One region of the Thioalkalivibrio sp. ALJ1 genome, then DNA from elsewhere that is predicted to be linked to it. Evidence: riboswitches for the same ligand, from Rfam matches in the RefSeq annotation. Region 1 holds a riboswitch; the other holds the start of a gene.
What was found. A riboswitch is a leader RNA that binds a small molecule or an ion and turns the genes downstream of it on or off. The one in region 1 is predicted to bind cobalamin.
Positions count from the first base shown of each region.

Region 2: it holds a riboswitch for cobalamin, as region 1 does, so the genes downstream of both, bluB (5,6-dimethylbenzimidazole synthase) here and F462_RS02115 (TonB-dependent receptor domain-containing protein) in region 1, are expected to answer to the same signal.

Region 1 is NZ_JQIW01000004.1:153,695-157,101, reverse strand. Features, by position in the region: gene F462_RS02120 (cob(I)yrinic acid a,c-diamide adenosyltransferase) at 1-285, opposite strand, end outside; gene F462_RS02115 (TonB-dependent receptor domain-containing protein) at 292-2,142, opposite strand; cobalamin riboswitch at 2,282-2,522, opposite strand; gene F462_RS02110 (hypothetical protein) at 2,583-3,407, opposite strand, start outside.
Region 2 is NZ_JQIW01000003.1:289,358-292,764, forward strand. Features, by position in the region: gene F462_RS01320 (FecCD family ABC transporter permease) at 1-397, opposite strand, end outside; gene F462_RS01325 (cobalamin-binding protein) at 776-1,681, opposite strand; cobalamin riboswitch at 1,817-2,041, shown strand; gene bluB (5,6-dimethylbenzimidazole synthase) at 2,140-2,904, shown strand; gene cbiB (adenosylcobinamide-phosphate synthase CbiB) at 2,901-3,407, shown strand, end outside.

The DNA of each region.
Region 1 (3,407 bases):
CTCCACGTCCAGGCGCTCCACCGAGGCCTCCGGCAGGGCCTGATGCCCCGGCACCGCCAGCTCCGCCCCGAGGTCGAACAGCTCGTGCTGCACCATGGCCAGTACGCGGCGAATTGCTTCCGGCAGGTCGTGGACCAGGACCCGGCCCACGACACTGTTCAGCTCGTCCACGTCGCCAAACGCCTCGACGCGGTGGCTGTCCTTGTCCACCCGCGAGCCGTCGCCAAGACCGGTACGGCCTTCGTCACCCGTGCGGGTCGCAATCTTCGACAGTCGATTACCCATGATCCATTACCTCTGCTGATAGCGAAGCTTCACGAATACCGTGCGCCCCGGCTGGTCATAGTCGATGCCCATGAAGTTGCGGCCCAGGGAGTAGTCCCGATCAAAGGCATTTCGTACCGTACCCTGAAGTGTCCATTCCGAAGTCAGGGCATAGCTGGCCCGCAGGTCCACGGTCGCGAAGCCGGACAGGCGCACGTCATTTTGCGCATCGTCATAGCTGCGGGCCTGGGCCGCCACGCCGGCACCCAGCGTGAGATCACCCATCCGCCGGTCCAGATCCACCCGTCCCGACACCGGCGATCGGCGGGGCAACTCGTTACCAGTCGAACGGTCCTCCGCGTCCAGCAGTGTCAGCGCCCCTCTCAGGCTCCACACGCCATCTTCGTAACCGGTCTCCAACTCCAGACCCTGCGCCCGGGCGCGACTGAAATTTTCCGGACGCAGCCCGCTGCCCGTGTCGGTGTTCACGATCAGGTCGGTGAAGCGAGTTTGAAATAGCGCAGCGTCCCAGTAATAGGTGGAGCGCTGGTAACGCGCACCCAGCTCGAAGGTCTCCGACTCCTCGGGCTGCAGATCGGGATTCGCGAACCCGGGATAATAGAGATTGTTGAAACTCGGGGCATTGAAGGCCGTCCCGTACGAGGCCCGCAGCCGCAGGTCATCGGTGATGTCCCGCCCCCAGGCGACCTGCCCGGTGGTCTTGCTGCCGAACTGTTCGTTGTCGTCGTAGCGCAGGCTGCCTTCCAGGTCGTGCTGCCCCACACGCGTCTGCAGTACCGAATAGACGCCCGTGTTGGTGCGGCTGGAAACGTCAAGCGAATCGAATCCCAGCACTTCGTCCTGACCGTCGACGCGCTCCTTCTGCCAGTCCAAACCGGTAATCAGCAGGGTGTCGCGCCCCAACGCGATGTCGTTGCGCCAGTCCACAAGGTCCCGGCGGGTGTCAAAGGTCGATCGATACTGTCCGAACTCGTAGCCGTCGTTATCGTCGCGGCTCTGGCTGAGACTGAGTTCGGTATCCCAGATATCCGTTACCGGGAATCGGATCCCGCCACGAATGGCGGCCTGCACGTAGTCGGTATATTCATCCTCGGCCCCACCGTCGAATTCGGTACGGCCCTCGGAATACAGCAGGCTCCCGAACAGCTCGGCGCCACCGCCGAGCCGATGCGTGACGCGGGAGGAGAGTGAGGTGTTCTCGTACCCGTCCCGATCGTCGTCCCCATACCCAGGCAGGACATCCACCCCGTCCGTCTCGAAATGGCTGACCGAGACACTGTAAGTGGTGTCTTCCGTACCACCGGCCACACCAACCCCAATCTCGCGCGTCCCGTAGCTGCCACCTCCAACGAATGCGTTGACGCGCGGCGGGCCTTTGCGACCCTCGCGGGTCATCACCTGGACGACCCCTCCTATCGCATCAGAACCATAAATGCTGGTACGAGGACCGCGAACGACCTCAATGCGTTCGATCTCCTCGGGGGGCAGGAACTGCCAGCTCGGCGCGCCAGCCGTCGCCGAAGCCGTTCGTACCCCGTTGATCAGCAAAAGGCTGTGGTCGGAATTGGCACCCCGGATTGAGACCCGACTGGTCTTCCCGAAGGGCCCGTTATCGGACACGTAAAGGCCCGCGCGGCCGCGCAGGAGGTCCGTAAACTGCTGCGGCTGTGTGCGCTCGATCTCCTCGCGGTCGATGACGGTGACCGAGGAGAGAGACTCGTCCACGGTCTGCGCGAAGCGCGCGGCCGTGACCTGAACCACATCGAGGGTGTGTGCTTCGGAATCGGTGTCCGGCGTCTCGGCCAGAACCGGGGTGGTGGCCAGCAGGATGGCCGCGGAAAGTGCTGTGCGTTTCATGTCGTCCGTGTCTCCCGGCGAGCCGCCCGCACGCCGTTGATTCGTCGGGATCGCGGGACACGGGAATACGAGACACGAGGGGGACGACACCGAGAGCAAGGCCACCGGGATCATTATCCGCCTCGCATGCCCTCCGCATGCCGCGCGATCATTCCCTGGCCGGTCTCCGGGCTGACGAGCGTTCCGGTGCGGCGCCTTCCCGAGCACAGGGCTCAGTGGCATTTGCCGCGACCATCAGAGGCCCAGAGGCCTCTCGCTCGATCACCGTTGCGGGGGCAGCGTCGGATTCACCCCTCACCTGCGACGAGGCGGGTTCACCGAACTTCCCGTTTAACCCGCCGAGCCAACGTCGGTCGGGCACCAAGGAACGCCGCGAAGACTACACACTTGGGTGCAAAATTACCAGTTACTGAAATGCCAGGCCGTCCTCGATATCGCAATCAACGCCGCCGACGTTCCTCGGCGTTGAGATAGCGGGCACCCCGCTTGACCAGTCGGCCCCAGTCCTTGTCCTGCAACATGGCGTCGAACTCCGGGGAACGCTCGGCTCGCAACGCAATCGGTTGTGACGTCGACTCGTCGTCCGAGTGCGTGGCCAGCATATCCATACGTTCACGGTTCGCCCCATAGCGGGATACCAGGAAGTCGCGCATGGAATCGCTCAGTGGCAGGTGATAGATGCGAGTCAGCCGCATAGCCAGCCATTCGGCCATACGGCCCAGATCCTGGCGTACCTTCCGGACCATGGCAGACCCCAGACCGGCCTTCGCGTCGGCGCTCATCCCGACATAAAGCCCCCCGAGGTAAGCGGCAGGATTGGCGTAGATGGCGCGCTGGATGCTGGGATTGGTCAGGTCGACCAGCGGCTCAAGGATCAGCGCCAGCTGGATGCCGAGACGCTTGGCAGTTTCCGCGTCCAGCACAGACCCGCCCAGGTAAAAAAGCTCCCCCTGACGCTCGATCTTCAGTTCGCTGAGATAGTTGCAAAAGGCATTCGCCAGCTTGAGCTTCTGGTCATCGCTTAATTCGATCAGCTCTTCGCTGACCCGAATACCGCGCACGCTGCGCTTGAACCAACCCTTCGCGCCCTTCTTCTCGACCTGTGCGCGCCGCAGAGCCTCCCAGCGCCCCACTGCATTCGTATAACGGCTTTGAGCCTGCATCAGCTGGTCACGCGCCTCGCGCAGATCCTCCACCCGCCGCAGGGCAAGACCCAGCAACTGACCCTCGGGCGAATGTTCCTCTGGTTCGAGGTCCTCAAGCCG
Region 2 (3,407 bases), on a different contig from region 1:
CGAGGCCGAACACGATCACGGTGGACAGCAGGGCCCCGGCAAAGGCCGCCGCTGAAACGTAGAACATCGAGAGCCCGGCCAGCATGGACAACAATGCGCCAACCGATGCGCCCCCGGACAGGCCCAGCACGTACGGATCCGCCAATGGGTTGCGCAGCAAGACCTGCATCAATGCCCCGGCAACTCCAAGAAGACCCCCGGCTGCGAAGGCGGCGAGAGCCCTTGGCAGTCGTAGCTCCAGCACCAGTGTGGAGTGCAGGCGCGAGGCTTCGCCTGTGAATACGGCGAACAGATCGCCCAGGGGAATGGCGACGCTGCCGTAGGCCAGTGCAATCAGGATGGCCAGGAGTGATGCGGGCAGCAGGACGCCAGTGGCGAGCAGAAAGGAACGGGTCATGCCATTACTTTGCGTGCGTCCATGGACGGGCGTACGCCTAGGGAAACACTGATTAATGCACGCGCTCGCGCCCGAGTCGCTTTTGCGTGCGAACAAGGCGCGGTGATTGCCGTGCAGTCATTCTGCACAAGGGAACCGCAACGCCGTGCGCGCGCCCGTTTCTGATAACAACGGGCGGCCGAGCCCCGTCTTTCAATAGCTTGTGGGGGTTGGCACCCCAGGTTCCCCGATCCTGCGTTGCGCCGCTTGCGGGTAGAACCACTACCCACTGCACGACGCGCCTTGTCTCGGAAAACCTGGGGTGCCAACGCGAGCGCGTGCATTAATCAGTGTTTCCCTAGAGGTGCGCTTGAGAGTAACGGTCGGGTGCGCACGGGATTATTCAGCCGGGCGGCGCAGGCGCGCGCGGTCCAGCTCTTCGCACATCAGGGCGGTACCTTCGGCGATCCTTGGGGTATGGCGCTGCAGAAGCGAGGGCGCAATAAAGAACAAATTGTCGCTCTGGACTGCTGTCATATCTTCCCATTGTGTCCAGGCGATCACCCAGTCCGGACGATCCTCGCCCATGCCGCCCCCAATGATGACCTCGGGATCGGCATCGATCACCGCCTCGCGGTCCATACGTGGAACGAGTCGGTCCAGGTGACCAAACACGTTGACGCCACCGCAGACTTCGATCGCCTCGGCAATCAGGTGCTCATCGTTGATGGTCATCAGGGGTTGCTCCCATACCTGATAGAACAAGCGCACGGGTTTCCGATCCGAGTATTCCTCACGCAGGGCATCCATGCGGTCGAGGAAGTCCTGCGCCGCACGGGCGCCTTCGTCCTGGGTTCCGGCGAGCTGTGCGATCCGGCGCATGCTGGAGGCGACCCCGTCGAACCGCCGTGGCTCCGACACATAGACCGGTACGCCAAGGTCACGCAGCCGGTCGATCTGGCTTGCGGAGTTCCCACTGCGCCAGGCAATCACTAGATCCGGATCGAGCTCAATCACGCGTTCGAGATCGATGCGGCTGTATCCACCTACGCGGGGAACGAGCTCGGCCTCGGGCGGGTAGTCGCTGTACTGCGTGGCTCCCACCAGCCGGTCGCCGGCACCCACCGCAAAGACCACCTCGGTGATATGCGGAGCCAGGCTGACGATCCGCTCGGCCGGCTGCTCAAGACGAATTTCGTGCCCGTCATCGTCCTCGACGCTGACTTCCGACGCGGCCAGTGTGCCGGATATCGGGAGCATCAAACCGAGCAGGAGTGCGCGATGGGTGAGTGTAAAAATATTCATTGAAATCCGATGGATATGCAAGGAACAGAATGCCCGGTCGAGAGAGAATTGGGCGCGAAAACGTGCAACATCATATCAGCCTGAGGCCATCATGACGGAGGGGGCGGTGGTTCACAGGGAATCGGTTGCGTATCATAAAGGGCTTAATCGCCAGGTGCCCCGCCGACAATCGGCGGGGTTGAACGGGAAGCTGGACTAAGCCAGCGCTGCCCCCGCAACGGTACGCACACCGGCCCGCCAGTCGGGCCATCGAAAGGCATTCGCCACTGCATCCGCGATCGGTTGTGGGAAGGCGTCTTCCGGCCCAGATGATCCTGGGGTGTGCAAGCCCGGAGACCGGCCCGGCGTGAATTCCTGCGACGGCGCGGTGGGCGTGAGTCGGTAGGGGGTTCGGGCCGTTCGGCTCGTGTTCTGCTGCCGTCTGCCGCCCACCTGCCGTCGCCCGGACGGAACCCAGGATGCCAGACGTTTCTTCCACCCTGCCTGAATCTGACGCGCTTGAATTCAGTGATTGTGGCGCTTTCGATGCTGCCTCCCGCGAAGCCGTTTATCGGGTGATTGGGGAGCGCCGCGATATGCGCCATTTCCGTCCCGACCCGGTTGATCCGGAGGTGCTGCAGCGCCTGCTGGAGGCTGCCCACCATGCCCCGAGTGTCGGGTATATGCAGCCTTGGCGCTTTCTGCGAATTGTCGATCCCGCGTTGCGGGCGTCTCTCCGCGCCCATGTGAGCGCGGAACAGGAACGCACGGCCGAGGCCTGCGGAGAGAAAGCGGCCGAGGTCCACCGTCTGAAACTGGAAGGGATTCGCGAAGCCGGGGAGCTACTCGTTGTAGCGCTGACGGATGGGCGCGAGCGCTACGTACTCGGTCGGCGCACGTTGCCCGAGATGGACCTTTGCTCGGCGGCCTGCGGGATTCAGAATCTATGGTTGGCCGCCCGTGCCGAGGGCCTGGGGATGGGCTGGGTCTCGCTATTCGATCCCGACTGGCTGGCACAGACCCTGCACATGCCGGAGGGCGCCTATCCAATGGCCATCCTTTGCCTGGGGCACGTGGAGGCCTTCTACGATCGGCCCATGCTGGAACAGACCGGATGGGACCAGCGCCGGACGTTGTCGGACTTGGTGTTCCAGGATCGCTGGGACCAGGGGGCCGATCGGGCGGAGCCCGGATCGGGCGCGGCACCGGGTTCCGCCGCCTATGCCGGCAAGGACCGCTCGTGATCGTTTTCTTGACGTTGATCGGGGCGCTCATCCTGGATCGCTTGTTTGGCGATCCCCGGCGCTTTCATCCCTTGGCCGGGTTTGGCCGTTTGGTTGCCTGGGCAGAGGCTCGTTGGCATCGCGATAGCCGGGCACGTGGAACCCTGCTGTTGGTGGCGCTGGTTCTGCCCTGGGTGGTGCTCGCGTGGGTCGCGGCTTCGTTGGCCTGGGGCTGGCTGGTCGGGCTGGTGGTGCTCACGCTGGCGATCGGCTGGCGCAGCCTGGATAAACATGCCGAGCGGGTTGCGGAAGCGCTCGAGTCCGATCAGACGACCGAAGCCCGAGCCGCGGTGGGCATGCTCGTGAGTCGGGACACGGACGCGTTGGATACCCGGGGCGTCAGCGGGGCGACGGTCGAATCGGTCCTTGAAAACGGCAACGATGCCGTGTTTGCCACCATCTTCTGGTTTTTGGTGGCCGGTGCCCCGGGCGTTATTGCTTATCGCCTGGTGAATACGCTGGAT